DNA from 4 places in the Pseudomonas sp. GW821-FHT05H12 genome. Region 1 is predicted to be linked to each of the others. Evidence: predicted binding sites of a transcription regulator. Region 1 holds the regulator's gene; each other region holds the start of a gene.

Evidence for each region. The regulator sigma-54, encoded in region 1, starts transcription at its own class of promoters, with help from an activator protein. The targets are predictions, from matches to a motif close to ANTGGCATNNANNTTGCTNT.
Region 2: a site for sigma-54 is predicted at 2,404-2,423, ahead of AC07SU_RS22215 (circularly permuted type 2 ATP-grasp protein). Genes of this name have one in related genera too.
Region 3: a site for sigma-54 is predicted at 2,141-2,160, ahead of AC07SU_RS25920 (circularly permuted type 2 ATP-grasp protein). Genes of this name have one in related genera too.
Region 4: a site for sigma-54 is predicted at 1,489-1,508, ahead of glnK (P-II family nitrogen regulator). Genes of this name have one in related genera too.

Annotation. Positions count from the first base shown of each region.
Region 1 covers NZ_JBWKRS010000005.1:230,782-234,733, reverse strand. Annotated here, with positions in the region: gene lptA (lipopolysaccharide transport periplasmic protein LptA) at 1-236, shown strand, start outside; gene lptB (LPS export ABC transporter ATP-binding protein) at 236-961, shown strand; gene AC07SU_RS06805 (RNA polymerase factor sigma-54) at 1,146-2,639, shown strand; gene hpf (ribosome hibernation-promoting factor, HPF/YfiA family) at 2,715-3,020, shown strand; gene ptsN (PTS IIA-like nitrogen regulatory protein PtsN) at 3,031-3,495, shown strand; gene rapZ (RNase adapter RapZ) at 3,498-3,952, shown strand, end outside.
Region 2 covers NZ_JBWKRS010000028.1:38,151-42,102, reverse strand. Annotated here, with positions in the region: gene AC07SU_RS22240 (translation initiation factor 2) at 1-48, shown strand, start outside; gene AC07SU_RS22235 (YkgJ family cysteine cluster protein) at 211-465, shown strand; gene AC07SU_RS22230 (START domain-containing protein) at 507-1,112, shown strand; gene AC07SU_RS22225 (hypothetical protein) at 1,216-1,452, shown strand; gene AC07SU_RS22220 (ribonuclease E inhibitor RraB) at 1,667-2,008, shown strand; gene AC07SU_RS22215 (circularly permuted type 2 ATP-grasp protein) at 2,456-3,865, shown strand; gene AC07SU_RS22210 (alpha-E domain-containing protein) at 3,870-3,952, shown strand, end outside.
Region 3 covers NZ_JBWKRS010000038.1:24,774-28,725, reverse strand. Annotated here, with positions in the region: gene AC07SU_RS25940 (hypothetical protein) at 1-852, shown strand, start outside; gene AC07SU_RS25935 (hypothetical protein) at 932-1,078, opposite strand; gene AC07SU_RS25930 (hypothetical protein) at 1,089-1,265, opposite strand; gene AC07SU_RS25925 (hypothetical protein) at 1,336-1,881, opposite strand; gene AC07SU_RS25920 (circularly permuted type 2 ATP-grasp protein) at 2,334-3,743, shown strand; gene AC07SU_RS25915 (alpha-E domain-containing protein) at 3,747-3,952, shown strand, end outside.
Region 4 covers NZ_JBWKRS010000003.1:253,514-257,465, reverse strand. Annotated here, with positions in the region: gene AC07SU_RS04530 (YifB family Mg chelatase-like AAA ATPase) at 1-820, opposite strand, end outside; gene AC07SU_RS04525 (accessory factor UbiK family protein) at 1,034-1,294, opposite strand; gene glnK (P-II family nitrogen regulator) at 1,717-2,055, shown strand; gene AC07SU_RS04515 (ammonium transporter) at 2,090-3,430, shown strand; gene AC07SU_RS04510 (secondary thiamine-phosphate synthase enzyme YjbQ) at 3,642-3,952, shown strand, end outside.

The sequences.
Region 1 (3,952 bases):
CCGCTCCGATGAAGGGCTACGGCAAGACCATCCAGTATCACGCCCAGCAGAACCGCATTGTCCTGATTGACCAGGCCAAGGTTGTCAGCACCGACGGCAACACCACGGAAGGTGAAAAAATCACCTATGACACTGTGAAACAGGTCGCCAACGCCGGTCGCGCCAATGGCAACAAGGTCACCGCACCTCGTCCGCGTATCGACATGGTTATCCAGCCGAAGAAGAAGGCCGAGTAATGGCAACCCTGAAAGCCCAGCATCTGGCCAAGGCCTACAAAAGCCGTCAGGTCGTGCGCGACGTCAGCCTGTCGATCGACAGCGGCCAGATCGTCGGCCTGCTCGGCCCCAACGGTGCCGGCAAGACCACCTGTTTTTACATGATTGTCGGCCTGGTCCAGGCGGATCAGGGTCGCGTTCTGATCGACGACCTGGACGTCAGCCACCAGCCGATGCACGGTCGTGCTCGTGCCGGTATCGGCTATCTACCCCAGGAAGCGTCGATCTTCCGCAAATTGTCGGTTTCGGACAACATCATGGCGATCCTTGAGACCCGCAAGGAGCTCGACCGCGATGGCCGCCGCAAGGAACTGGAAAGCCTGCTGCAGGAATTCCACATCAACCATATCCGTGACAACCTGGGCATGAGCTTGTCCGGTGGTGAGCGTCGTCGCGTGGAAATTGCCCGCGCATTGGCCACCGCACCGAAGTTCATCCTGCTGGACGAACCCTTTGCTGGCGTCGACCCGATTTCGGTGGGCGACATCAAGCAGATCATCCACCACCTCAAGGCCAAGGGCATCGGTGTACTGATCACTGACCACAACGTTCGTGAAACCCTCGATATCTGTGAAACCGCTTATATCGTCAACGATGGCCAGCTGATCGCCGAAGGCGATTCCGCCACCATCCTGGCCAACGAACTGGTCAAGGAAGTGTACCTGGGTCACGAGTTCCGCCTGTAAACACCGTGGTGTCAGGCCGTTTGCCGAGACGCGCGGGAGTCAATAGAAACCTCCGGCTTTTTATTGTTACCGCGCTCTAGGCAAAGCCCCCGATATCAGGCATATAATTTGCTTATGTTTGGCGCTCACGCGCCCTGTCGTGGATGGCGCATTGCGCCGGCGAATAAGGTGTTAAGCCCCTGCCATGAAACCATCGCTAGTCCTGAGAATGGGCCAGCAGCTGACGATGACACCGCAGCTGCAACAGGCCATCCGCCTGCTCCAATTGTCCACACTGGACCTGCAACAGGAAATCCAGGAGGCCCTGGAGTCCAATCCGATGCTCGAACGCCAGGAAGAAGGCGACGACTTCGATAATGCAGACCCGCTGGCCGACAACATCGAGCAAAAACCCAATTCCGACGTGCAGGAACCCTCCTATCAGGAAACCGCCCCGACGGTGGACAACCTGGAGGACGGCGAATGGAACGAACGCATTCCCAACGAACTTCCCGTGGACACGGCCTGGGAAGACGTCTACCAGACCAGCGCCAGTAGCCTGCCGAGCAATGATGATGACGAGTGGGATTTCACCACCCGAACGTCCGCCGGCGAGAGCCTGCAGAGCCATCTGCTGTGGCAACTGAACCTGGCGCCGATGTCCGACACCGATCGCCTGATCGCCGTGACCCTGATCGACTGCATCAATAACCAGGGTTATCTAGACGAGACGCTTGAAGAGATTCTTGAAGCCTTCGATCCGGAACTGGACATTGAACTGGACGAAATCGAAGCCGTCCTGCACCGCATCCAGCAATTCGAGCCAGCAGGCATCGGCGCCCGCACCCTCAGCGAGTGCCTGCTGCTGCAACTGCGCCAGCTTCCAGCCAAGACGCCCTGGCTCGCCGAAGCCCAACGCCTGGTCAATGACTACATCGACCTGCTGGGCAGCCGCGACTATAGCCAGCTGATGCGTCGTATGAAGCTCAAGGAAGACGACCTGCGCCAGGTCATCGAGCTGGTGCAGAGCCTCAACCCGCGCCCAGGTTCGCAAATCGAGTCCAGCGAAGCCGAATACGTCGTCCCTGATGTGATTGTGCGCAAGGACAACGAGCGCTGGCTGGTGGAGCTCAACCAGGAATCGGTGCCACGCCTGCGCGTCAACCCGCAGTACGCCGGTTTTGTACGCCGCGCCGACACCAGCGCCGACAACACCTTCATGCGCAACCAGCTGCAGGAAGCACGCTGGTTCATCAAGAGCCTGCAAAGCCGCAACGAAACCCTGATGAAGGTTGCCACCCAGATCGTCGAGCACCAGCGCGGCTTCCTGGAATACGGTGACGAGGCGATGAAGCCCCTCGTGCTGCACGATATTGCAGAAGCGGTGGGCATGCATGAATCGACGATTTCCCGGGTGACCACGCAGAAATTCATGCATACCCCACGGGGTATTTATGAGCTGAAATACTTTTTCTCCAGCCACGTCAGCACCTCCGAAGGCGGTGAATGCTCGTCCACGGCGATTCGCGCGATCATCAAAAAACTGGTTGCCGCGGAAAATCAGAAAAAGCCATTGAGTGACAGTAAGATCGCTGGTTTACTGGAGGCACAAGGCATTCAGGTCGCCCGTCGAACCGTCGCCAAGTACCGCGAATCCCTTGGGATCGCGCCTTCCAGCGAGCGTAAGCGTTTGATGTGACGGGCGGGCCACAGCGTTCCAGTGGCAGGCACCCCGGCCTGCCGCTTTATGCACTGGCAACGAAGGAGAAGCTGTATGCAAGTCAACATCAGTGGACACCAGCTGGAAGTCACCAAACCCCTGCGTGAATACACCGAGAGCAAGCTGAACAAGCTGGCAGGGCATTTTGACAAGATCACCAACGTGCAGGTCATCATGGAGGTCGATAAGCTCAAGCAGAAAATCGAGGCCACCCTGCACGTACCGAATGCAAAGCTCGTCGCCAATGCGGAGCATGAAGACATGTACGCGGCGATCGACTCGCTCTACGACAAGCTGGACCGCCAACTCATAAAGCATAAGGAAAAGAATCTGCACCTGATGCAAGGTACAGGTCGTTAACTCTCCCCCCATGATCCGACTTGAAACCATCCTGACCCCCGGCCGTTCCCTCGTGAACGTGCCGGGCGGCAGTAAAAAGCGCGCCCTCGAACAAATTGCCAACCTGATCGGCCGCGAAGTGCCCGAGCTGGATACGCAAGCTGTGTATGAGGCGCTTATCGCCCGTGAAAAACTCGGTTCTACCGGTTTTGGCAACGGCATCGCCATTCCCCACTGCCGCCTGCAAGGCTGTGAATCCCCGGTGAGCGCCCTGCTCCACCTGGATGCCCCCATCGATTTCGACGCCATCGACGGCGCTCCGGTCGACCTGCTGTTTGTCCTGCTGGTCCCGCAAGCCGCCACCGATGCGCACCTGGAACTGCTTCGGCAGATCGCCAGCATGCTCGACCGCAAGGAAGTACGCGACAAACTGCGCAGCGCCAGCAGCAACGAGGCGCTCTATCAGGTTGTCCTGGATGAACAGAACGGGCAGTAATCATGCGTTTGATCATCGTCAGCGGCCGCTCCGGCTCGGGTAAAAGTACCGCCCTCAATGTTCTTGAGGACAACGGCTTCTATTGCATCGACAACCTGCCGGCCGGCCTGCTGCCGGAATTGGCGGAACGCGCGCTGATCCACACCGAACTGGCCCAGCCGCTGGTTGCCGTTTCGATCGATGCTCGCAACCTGCCCAGCCACCTTGAGCGCTTCCCACTATTGCTCGAAGAAGTGCGGGCCAAGCATATTCATTGTGATGTGCTGTACCTGGACGCCGACGAAGAGACCCTGCTCAAGCGTTTTTCCGAGACCCGCCGACGTCACCCCCTCAGCAGCCCCCATCGTTCCCTGGCAGAAGCCATCGAGGATGAAACCAAGCTGCTGGGCCCGATCATTGACCTTGCCGACCTCAAGATAAACACCACCAGCCTCAACCTGTACCAGCTGCGTGACGC
Region 2 (3,952 bases), on a different contig from region 1:
CGGCGTGAAGTGGAAGGCGCCGCGCTGGATTTCGAATTCAAGCAGTAAACTTTTCCCCCGAAGGTGACCCCGACCTTCGACCATCTGTCGCAGACTGGTCAGTCACTTTTGTTTTGTGCGAAAAACCCCTGTTAGACCATTTTAAAACGGCTGTTTTAGGGCGTACTCTAGCCCGGCCATCCACATTGAGTCGTCGAGGACCTGCTGGTCATGAAATGCCGTGAAGGCTGTGGCGCTTGCTGCATCGCCCCCTCCATCAGTTCACCGCTGCCGGGAATGCCTCAGGGCAAACCTGCGGGGGAGCGTTGCCTGCACTTGTCGGTCGAACAGCTATGCCTGCTGTTCGGCCAGCCGGAGCGCCCTGCGGTGTGCAGTGATTTCAAGGCAGATCCTGAGGTGTGTGGCACCGACCAGGCCGATGCAATCCGGTTGATCGGCTGGTGGGAGCAGATGACGGCGGCTTGATGGGCTTTACTATCGGAACTTCAACAATAAGGAATACAACAATGGGTTCGCTGAAACGAATGGCTGTGTTGTGCGGTTTTACGGTGTTGTTTGCTGCCACTGCCCAGGCTGAGGATTGGCAAGTCGCCAAGGACGAAGACGGTATCAAAGTGTCTTTGAGCGAAATTGCCGGCTCCAAGTACAAGGCCTATCGCGGTGTGACCGTGATCAAGGCTCCGGTGGCAAAAATCGTAGCGCTGCAGGAAGACGCCGTCGGCGCTTGCACCTGGATCCACGAGTGCAAATCGCAGAAATTGCTGAAAACCGAAGGTGACAAGAGCTGGACCTACACCCAGTTCAAGGCACCGTTCCCGGTGACCGACCGCGATTCCATCCTCGAAATCACCACCAGCAAGGCGGCTGACGGTACCGTGACCCGCAAGCTGCTGGAAGTGCCGACCTACCAGCCTGAAGTCAAAGGCTACGTGCGTGTGGCCCAGGTGGATGGCTACTGGAAGCTGGTGCCAAAAGGCGACAGCCAGACCGAAGTCACTTACCAGGTGCACACCGAGCCAGGTGGTAGCGTGCCGTCGTGGTTGGCCAACAAGTTCGTGGTGGACGCGCCGTTCAACACCTTGAAAGCCCTCAAGGAACGCGCCGAGAAGTAAGCGCTATCGGTCCGGTGCCTCCGGCCTTGGGTGGAACGTTTGGCGAACCCCCAAGGTCCAGATAGATGTGAGCCCACACGCGGGCTTTATCGAGGAGGCACCGATGCAAACGTGGCAAATTACCTTCGTTGATGACCACGGCGTTAAAGCTGTGGAGCAGTTCACCTGCGAACAAAAGCCCAGCCTCGAAGACGCTGCGCACATGATTCGCAACAAGCTGGTGCCCGTTGCGGCCGAGCTTGACCTCAATGACCTGGAGGGCCGCAAGCCCGAGCCGACGGTCAAGATCCTCAAAGACCAGAACAGTATCCAGATCCTCGACATCTCGCCTGCCGCCTGAACATTCCCTGACTGCCATTAAAGCGCCTCTGGTGGAGGTGATAGCTTCGCGCTACTCTGCAATCGAGATCAGCGAATGATTCGCTAAGGTCTGGTCTTGTCAGCTACATGCTTGTTTTCCCTCGGTGTTGTTATTTGCCGTAGCACCCGCGCCGTTAGGGCGCGGGCTTCGGGAAGCACGGAAAGTCTATCCATCAATTTGAGGAGCACTTTTCATGAGCACAGCCTATCAAGAAGACATCAGCACCAACGTTCTGCGCCGCATGAAAGAAGGCGGCTTCGACTTCTCACGTTTCCACCCCATCGAGTTCTACGCCATTTTCCCGGATGAGGAACGGGCGCGCAGGGCGGCGGGTCGGTTTCGCGGGGAATCCCTGAATGCCCAGGTCAGTGCGCGCGACGACGGCGCCTGGTACCTGGAACTGAGCAAAATCATGTTCGCGACCTACGACGGCATAGGAGACTTCGAGCAAGACTTTGAAGCGGTGGTCGAGCCGCTGGGCGGGATCATCGAAGGCTGGGGCGTCAAGCAGGAGGTGCGTGGGTTACCCATGTAGCAGTATGAGAAACACAGCGTATCGGCTGACCTTAGGGTCGGCCGTTTTTGTTTATACCTCCCCGATATGACTGCCCCCAACAATTTCGCGGCGCAAAAAAAAGCCACCCTAAGAAGGGTGGCCTAAAGGGAAGACCGGAGGAGCCGGTCGGTACACGAAGTACCACGGTACCGATTGCGCAAGGGTTGAAGCTGTAGGACGAGTCCTGTTCAGCAGATGGTGGTGATTATCCGCACGCTTCACCGGGCAGTGAAATCAACTCTGACTATGCTGTTGATAGCCAAAGCCCGCATTGCGATGAAGCGTGCGTCATGGCGCCGGGCATTCTGCGCACCAGGACGGTGCGACGCGTGCCTCGCATTAATTCAACTCACTGATTTTAAAGTGTTTATGCCGCTGGCACGGGCCTTGCGATGGTTCTTGCGTCCGGGTGACAAGGAGTACGGCATGATCCGCACTTATTACGACGAAATGTACGATGGGGCAGGGCAGGTTCGCCCCCATTACCGCGAGTTCGCCCGATGGTTGGCCGAAACCCCGGCTGAATTGCTGGCCCAGCGCCGGCGCGAAGCCGATTTGCTGTTTCACCGCGCCGGAATCACCTTCACCCTCTACGGGGACGAGCAGGGCACCGAGCGCCTGATTCCCTTCGACACCATCCCGCGCAGCATTCCGGCCAGTGAATGGCGGGTTGTCGAGCGTGGCTGCATTCAACGGGTCAAGGCGCTGAACATGTTTCTTGCCGACCTGTACCACGAACAACGCATCATCAAGGCCGGCATCATTCCCGCCGAACAGGTGCTGGCCAACGAGCAATACCAGTTGGCGATGCAAGGCCTGGACTTGCACCGTGATCTGTATTCCCACATTTCCGGGGTCGATCTCGTACGTGATGGCGACGGCACTTACTACGTGCTGGAAGACAACCTGCGCACCCCCAGCGGCGTGAGCTACATGCTCGAAGACCGCAAGATGATGATGCGCCTGTTCCCCGAACTGTTCGCTGCCCAGCGCATCGCGCCCATCGACCATTACCCCAACCTGCTGCTCGACACACTGAAAAGCTCAAGCCCCCTGGACAACCCCAGCGTGGTGGTGCTGACCCCGGGCCGCTTCAACAGCGCGTTCTTCGAGCATGCCTTCCTCGCCCGGGAAATGGGCGTGGAACTGGTGGAAGGCGCCGACCTGTTCGTGCGCGATGACCGCGTGTTCATGCGCACCACTGACGGCCCCAAGGCGGTGGATGTGATTTACCGTCGCCTCGACGACGCGTTCCTCGACCCGCTGGCCTTCAACCCGGAGTCGATGCTGGGCGTGCCCGGCCTGCTCGCTGCGTATCGCTCGGGCAACGTGGTGCTGGCCAATGCCATTGGCACCGGGGTGGCGGATGACAAGTCGGTGTACCCCTTCGTCACCGAGATGATCCGGTTTTACCTGGACGAAGAGCCCATCTTGAAGAACGTTCCTACCTTCCAATGCCGCAAGCCTGACGAACTGTCCCACGTGCTGGCCAACCTGCCGAACCTGGTGGTGAAGGAAACCCAGGGCTCCGGTGGCTACGGCATGCTGGTGGGCCCGGCGTCCACGGCGGCGGAGATCGAAGCCTTCCGTGCGCGTATCAAGGCCAAGCCCCATGCCTATATCGCCCAGCCCACCTTGTGCTTGTCCACGTGCCCGACCTTCGTCGAAAACGGCATTGCGCCGCGCCACATCGACCTGCGCCCGTTCGTCTTGTCCGGCAAGGAAACCCGCGTGGTGCCGGGCGGCCTGACCCGCGTGGCCTTGCGCGAAGGCTCGCTGGTGGTCAACTCGTCCCAGGGCGGCGGCACCAAAGACACCTGGGTGGTGGAGGACTGATGCCATGTTGAGTAGAACTGCCTCCGACCTGTACTGGATGTCGCGCTACCTGGAGCGTGCGGAAAACCTCGCGCGCATGCTCGATGT
Region 3 (3,952 bases), on a different contig from region 1:
GGCAACCTGTTGGACGTAGTTAAAAACCCAGACATTGCGCAGGGCACCTACAAATCCATCAATACGACGCAGGACGTTGGATCCTTGGCTAAATACGATCCGGCTACCGGTAATTGGCATGCCTACGATCCGCGCACAAGCCAAGTGTATGGAAAGCCACTGGAGCAGTTCAGGGGCACCGCATCTTCGCTTGCCAGCAAAGATTCAAGTTTGCTAAACACAGCGCTCGCTCGTGATAACGTCGTCCAACTTGGCGGCTCTATGCAAGAACTTAAAGCCATTGGTTCAGGCTTGCACACTTATGTCGATAACTACAAAGGCGTCAAACGTCTTAATATCATCGCGCACGGCGAAGCACCTGATACAGCCAATGATTTTTTAAGAAATGGCACTTTCTTGTACGCAGACAACAAACCTCACGACGCCGAGAGCCTCATCAGTTTGCTCAAGTCCAAAGGAATCAATCCGGCAGACTACGATAACGTGCGGCTCTGCGCGTGTTACGGAGCAAATGGTGGAGCTTCATCGTTCGCCCATCAGTTTCAGAAGGCAACCAACAAACCAGTAAAAGCCTTTGAAGGCACGGTGACAGTGAATATTGGTCCGCTTGCGCTGGACACGTTTCATGGCAGCTTCTCGGAAAACATTAAAAGGTTTCACCCGAATCTGCCGCCGGATCAAGCCCAACTGCTTGCAGATGTGAGATACAGCAAATTTCACGAGCGAAACACAAAGTTCCAGATTGATAAAAATGACGGAGGAAAAAACCAGATCCACTTTGTCCTTCCAGACGGATCACTCTCGACGAAAGAGGTCAACGTATCCTACAAACCGCGTCATTTTGGATCATAAAGGCTGCAGTAAAACCTAGACAGTAGCAACCCTACGTTGCCGACTGTGAGGTAAGCGCCAGCACAATAGAGCACCCGATTTAATTCTGGCACACTGTACTACAGGTGTTCTGCGCTTCATCTGATTCACGGAGAGGCACCTCTGCATCATCCATCAACGACCCCGGGTCTTCGTTGCCCGGGTCGTTGAGCTCCTCTTCAAATTCTTCTTCCCGTTCTTCTGACATGACCGTCTCCCTAACCCCCTTGGATATCGATATCGGCATCGGTTTCAGGCTTGGGCTCGCGCTCGGGCTTGAAGTCTGGACTGTAGTCGTTTTCCCGCGCCTTAGGGTCTTTGGCCTTGGGGTCTGCGTTCAGGGCCGGGTCTTTGGGGGCGTCTGCGCCCGTCGCGGGTTGTTTGTGTGTGCTCATGGTTCACCTCTGCAACGTTATGGCCTGTGTAAAGTTAAGGTCACGTGCCCGACAACGAAGTTCCATTTGTCTAGGACCCGGGGTTGTCCACCTGGATGTAGAACGCGTAGGCCCCCAGCAATAGCCAGAACACCATGAACAACCACGGCGCACGCATGGAAAACAGCAGCGACTTGCGATAGCCCTTGTGGGACGACTCGGTCTCGCAGAACAGCGGCGAATCATCGTAGGCCAGGCCCATCACCGGCTCGCTGCGAAGCAGTTCGCTTTGCTTGTAGTGCCAGTGGTCGATGATTTCGTACGCCGCGCGAATTCCCGGCCAGGCGTTCAATGAGCTGAGAATGCCGAGCATCACCAGGAACACCGGCACCACCAGCGTGAACAACTTGCCCCATTCCGGGTTGAGGTTGCCCATGCCGGACACGAATGCGATGACCAGGAACGATTGCGCCGTGAGGTAGGCGTCGGTGCGGTTGGCCAGGATGGTGGTTTCGTACTGGATCTCGCGGCGGTAGAAGTCCAGGCGGTCCTTGGGCGAGCCGAAGATCTTGGCGGTGTGTTCGCTGTGATCTGTCAATGCCGCTTCCGGCGTTTGGGGGGAAATGATTCTGGGCACGGCCGTGCTCCACACAGGTTCGAATCCCGTTAGAAGAAACGGGCCCGGGCGAAGTTCAAGTTAGTTGGTGCACTGGTGTGGTGCGTGCGATGCGCCGTTATGGATACCTGCAATGCACCCACTGTAGGAGCCGGCTTGGCGGCGATGGCGATCTCACGGCTGCCATCGCCCCCCCCCCCCCCCCCCCCCCCCCCCCCCCCCCGGGCTCCTGCACAACCGTTGTCGCCCGCCCACCGGTAAACGACGCCTGAAACGCCGTTTCGGCACAAGCATTGCTTTATCCATTCATCTGCCCGGAAACAGGAGCATTCGTTACCCCCCGACCCAGAGCCCACCCCATAAGAAAGTAAGGACCAGGCCCAGTGGCACCCTCAGCCACGGGCTCATAAAAAATGCGGTTTTTAAAGCGGCAGTGCCACCCAGGCTTCCCTCGGCACTGACAAGGTACTGGAATGGCTCGATCTTTCTTTGACGAAATGAATGACGCGCAAGGCGTATGCCGCGCGCATTATCAGGATTTCTCCCGCTGGCTGGCCAATACGCCGCCGGAACTGCTGGCCCAGAGGCGCCGCGAAGCCGATTTGCTGTTCCATCGGGCCGGGATCACCTTCACCTTGTATGGCGACGAACAAGACACCGAGCGCCTGATCCCCTTCGACATCATCCCCCGCAGCATCCCCGCCAGTGAATGGGCCGTGATCGAACGCGGCTGCATCCAGCGCGTGAACGCACTGAACATGTTCCTCGCCGACATCTACCACGACCAGCGCATCATCAAGGCCGGGATCATCCCTGCCGACCAGGTGCTGGGCAACGAGGGTTACCAGAAGGCCATGGTGGGCCTGGACCTGCACCGCGACATCTACTCGCACATCTCGGGCGTCGACCTGGTGCGTGACGGTGATGGCACCTACTACGTGCTCGAAGACAACCTGCGCACGCCCAGCGGCGTGAGCTACATGCTCGAAGACCGCAAGATGATGATGCGCCTGTTCCCCGAAGTGTTCGCCAAGCAGCGTATCGCGCCGGTGGACCACTACCCCAACCTGCTGCTCAAGACCCTGAAAAGCTCCAGCCGCCTGGATAACCCCAATGTGGTGGTGCTCACGCCGGGTCGTTTCAACAGTGCGTTCTTCGAACATGCGTTCCTGGCCCGGGAAATGGGCGTGGAACTGGTGGAAGGCGCCGACCTGTTCGTGCAGGACCTCAAAGTGTTCATGCGCACCACCGACGGCCCCAAGGCCGTGGACGTGATCTACCGGCGCATCGACGACGCCTTCCTCGACCCGCTGGCGTTCAACCCCGAGTCGATGCTCGGCGTGCCCGGCCTGGTCGCCGCCTATTGCGCGGGCAATGTGGTGCTGGCCAATGCCATTGGCACCGGGGTGGCCGACGACAAATCGATCTATCCATACGTGCCGGAAATGATCCGCTTCTACCTGGACGAAGAACCGGTGCTGCAAAACGTACCGACCTTCCAGTGTCGCAAACCCGATGAACTGTCCCATGTGCTGGCCCACCTGCCGGAACTGGTGGTCAAGGAAACCCAGGGCTCCGGTGGCTACGGCATGCTGGTAGGCCCGGCATCCACGGCGGCCGAGATCGAGGACTTCCGCCAACGCATCAAGGCGCGCCCACACGCGTACATCGCCCAGCCCACCCTGAGCCTGTCCACCTGCCCTACCTTTGTCGAAAACGGCATTGCGCCCCGGCATATCGACCTGCGGCCCTTCGTGCTGTCGGGCAAGGAGACCCGCCTGGTGCCGGGCGGCCTGACCCGTGTGGCGCTGAAGGAAGGCTCGTTGATCGTCAACTCGTCGCAGGGCGGCGGAACCAAGGACACCTGGGTGGTGGAGGGCTGAATCATGTTGAGTAGAACCGCCGCAGATCTGTACTGGATGTCCCGTTACCTGGAGCGCGCCGAGAACCTGGCGCGCATGCTTGAAGTCAGTTATTCGCTGTCGCTGATGCCCCAGGCCGGGCGCAGCGATGGCCTGGATGAACTGGCGATGTCGTTGCTCAGCAGCGGCACCCTGGACAGCTACCTGGAGCGCCACAAGCAGCTGGACGC
Region 4 (3,952 bases), on a different contig from region 1:
ACGCTGAATGGTGCGGCTGGCGAAACGGCCGGTGGGGCCAATGGCTCAAGGGCGCCAGGCTGACGACGGATTGAATCGCCGCGACTTCCAGGGCTTCCTGTTCACTCAGCGGTGGCAGCAAGCCGGGCAGGCGGCTGGCGAGCAAGGTCTTGCCCGTACCGGGTGGCCCGCTCAACAGCAGGTTATGTGCACCCGCCGCCGCGATCAGCAACGCGCGCTTGGCCGCAAGCTGCCCTTGCACCTCGCTCAGGTCCGGGTAAGGCTTGTTCAGGTACAGCAGGCCGTCGGATTTGTACGGCTCAATCGGTACGTGCCCATTCAGGTGCGCCACCACCTGCAGCAGGTGGTCGACGGCGATCACCGTCAACCCCGACGCCAGGCACGCCTCCTCGGCATTCGCCCGGGGCACTATCACGGTGCGCCCGGCCTTGCGTGCCGCCAGCGCGGCCGGCAACACCCCCTTCACGGCACGCACCTCACCCGACAACGCCAACTCCCCCAGGCATTCCACGTTATCGAGCATCAACGACGGCACCTGCACGCTGGCCGCGAGGATTCCCAAGGCAATCGCCAAATCAAAACGCCCGCCGTCCTTGGGCAGGTCGGCGGGCGCGAGGTTGAGGGTGATGCGACGGGCGGGGTATTGCAGCGCGCTGTTGAGGATGGCACTGCGTACGCGGTCCTTGCTTTCCTTGACGGCGGTTTCGGGCAGGCCGACCAGGGTCAGGGACGGCAAGCCGTTGGCCATGTGCACTTCGACGGTGACGGCAGGGGCTTCTACGCCAACCTGGGCGCGGCTGTGGACGATGGCGAGGGACATGCTCGTTCCTTGAATGGAGGGCCGCTTCCTGCGGTTTTTCAAGGGTAGACGAGGCGGGAGAGAGCGAGGCGGGGGAGGTTTTACAGAACGTATCCAGAGCAACCCACGGCGCTTTATGTGGGAGCTGGCTTGCCTGCGATGCAGACGACTCGGTATTTCAGTTGTACCGAGGTGATGCGATCGCTGGCAAGCCAGCTCCTACAGGGGGTGGCGTTATTCAGACGGCGGTGTCAGCCGTGCTTCCAGCTCTGCCACCTTCGCCTCCAGGCTCTCCAGCCGCGCACGCGTGCGGGCCAGGACCACCATCTGGCTATCAAACTCTTCCCGGCTGACCAGGTCGAGTTTGCTGAAGCCACTTTGCAGCAGCGCCTTGAACTGGCTTTCGATTTCGTTGCGGGGCAGCGGGGTGTCGCCGCTGAACAGGCGAGAGGCGTGGCCGCTCAGGGCGTCGAGGAGGTCTTTGGGCGCGAGCATGGGAAATATTCCGGAAAACTGTTGGCCGGCAGTGTACCACGCACCGTCTATAGTCTTTTTCACGGCCTGGGGCGCACGCTTTTCGCGCAATGGGGCGGGCAGTGGCGCACTGTTTTTGTGCGCATTGCCGCCGCCAAAAAGCCCGGCAGGTGGGCATAAGTGGGTAAAGGACTGATTTCAGTGATTTTTACGGAGCTGGCAAGGTTTCTGCTTAGACGATCATGACCCATGCACTGATGCAGTCGCTGTGACGAATGCAGTGCGCCGACGGATCAGGGGTACAGGTTTCGTCACCAGTGGTTCGCTGGCGTCGCAAAGGCAAATGCCGAGGCGACGACGCGTTACAAAGCCAGGCACTGCGCTTAGACTTGAGACGGGTTTGTTTTCCTGGGGCAAGTCCACCAATTCGGGAGAGAGTTTTCATGAAGCTAGTCACTGCCATCATCAAGCCGTTCAAGTTGGACGATGTACGCGAGTCGTTGTCCGAGATCGGCGTGCAGGGCATTACCGTTACTGAGGTCAAAGGCTTCGGTCGGCAGAAGGGTCACACCGAGCTGTATCGCGGCGCGGAATACGTGGTCGATTTCCTGCCGAAGGTGAAGATTGATGTCGCCATTGACGACAAGGATCTTGACCGGGTTATCGAAGCGATAACCAAGGCCGCCAACACCGGCAAGATCGGTGACGGCAAGATCTTCGTGGTCAATCTGGAACAGGCTATTCGCATCCGTACCGGCGAAACCGATACCGACGCAATCTAAGCCGCCAAACCCCAACGCCCCAGGAGAAAACAATATGACTCTGCGTAAATTCGCAGGGCTAGGAGCCCTGTTGTCCCTCGTAATGCCGGCCCTGGCATTGGCGGCGGATCCAGCCCCTGCTCCAGTCCTCAATTCCGGCGACACGGCGTGGATGCTCACATCCACCGCGCTGGTACTGTTCATGACCATTCCGGGCCTGGCGCTGTTCTACGGCGGCATGGTTCGCTCCAAAAACATTCTTTCCGTGATGATGCAGTGCTTCGCCATCACCGGTCTGATCACCATCCTGTGGTTTGTCTACGGCTACAGCATGGCGTTCGATACCACCGGTATGGAAGCGGGCGTTGTCAACTTCAATTCCTTCGTGGGCGGCCTGTCCAAGTTGTTCCTGTCGGGCGTCACCCCGGCGAGCATCACCGGCCCTGCGGCGCTGTTCCCTGAGGCGGTGTTCGTCACCTTCCAGATGACCTTCGCCATCATCACCCCTGCACTGATCGTCGGTGCATTCGCCGAGCGCATGAAGTTCTCCGCGATGCTGATCTTCATGGGCGTCTGGTTCACCCTGGTCTACGCGCCGATTGCCCACATGGTATGGGGCGGTCCGGGTTCGTTGCTGGGCGACTGGGGCGTGCTGGACTTCGCGGGCGGCACCGTGGTGCACATCAACGCCGGTGTGGCTGGCCTGGTGGCGTGCCTGGTACTGGGCAAGCGCAAAGGTTTCCCGACCACGCCAATGGCACCGCACAACCTGGGTTACACCCTGGTGGGCGCGGCCATGCTGTGGGTGGGCTGGTTCGGTTTCAACGCCGGTTCCGCTGCGGCGGCCAACGGCACCGCCGGCATGGCGATGCTGGTTACCCAGATCGCGACCGCTGCTGCGGCCCTGGGCTGGATGTTCGCCGAGTGGGTCACCCACGGTAAGCCAAGCGCACTGGGCATCGCCTCGGGTGTCGTGGCTGGCCTGGTAGCAATTACTCCGGCCGCTGGTACCGTGGGCCCGATGGGCGCCCTGGTGATCGGCCTGGCAGCTGGCGTGGTGTGCTTCTTCTGCGCCACTACCCTGAAACGCAAACTGGGCTACGACGACTCCCTGGACGCCTTCGGCGTGCACGGTATCGGCGGTATCCTCGGCGCGATCCTGACCGGCGTGTTCGCAGCCCCTTCGCTGGGTGGCTTCAACGCGGCTACCACTGACATCGCGGCGCAAGTCTGGATCCAGTGCAAAGGCGTCGGCTTCACCGTGATCTACACGGCCATCGTGACCTTCATCATCCTCAAGGTGCTGGATGCTGTGATGGGCCTGCGGGTTACCGAAGAGGAAGAGGCGGTTGGCCTCGACCTGGCGCAACACAACGAACGCGGCTACAACTTGTAAGTACGCGAAAAAAAGATGCCCGGCTTGCCGGGCATTTTTTTGTCTGGTGTTTGTCAGTCATGGAGCGCTGTAACGGTTTTTGCATCGAGTTTGTGATGGGATGCACACGGCACTTTTCAGCATGCGAATGTCTTACAGGCATGTAGGCGTATTCGACACTTTGTTTTTTCCCAGAGCGCGCTAGAATGCGCGCCGATGGGCGGAGAACTGTATGTGGCAACAGACCCTGATTACCCTGCGGGCAAAGCCCCGGGGCTTTCACCTGGTGACCGATGAGTTGCTGGCCGGCTTGCCTGAATTGAAGGCCTGTCGTGTGGGGCTTTTGCACCTGTGGCTGCAGCACACCTCGGCATCGTTGACCGTCAACGAGAATGCCGACCCGGCGGTTCGCCGTGACTTCGAACGTTATTTCAATTCGCTGGTGCCGCAAGGCCGTGCCGGGTTCGAACACAACGACGAAGGTCCGGATGACCTGCCGGCGCACTTCAAGGCCAGTCTCCTGGGCTGCCAGCTGAGTTTGCC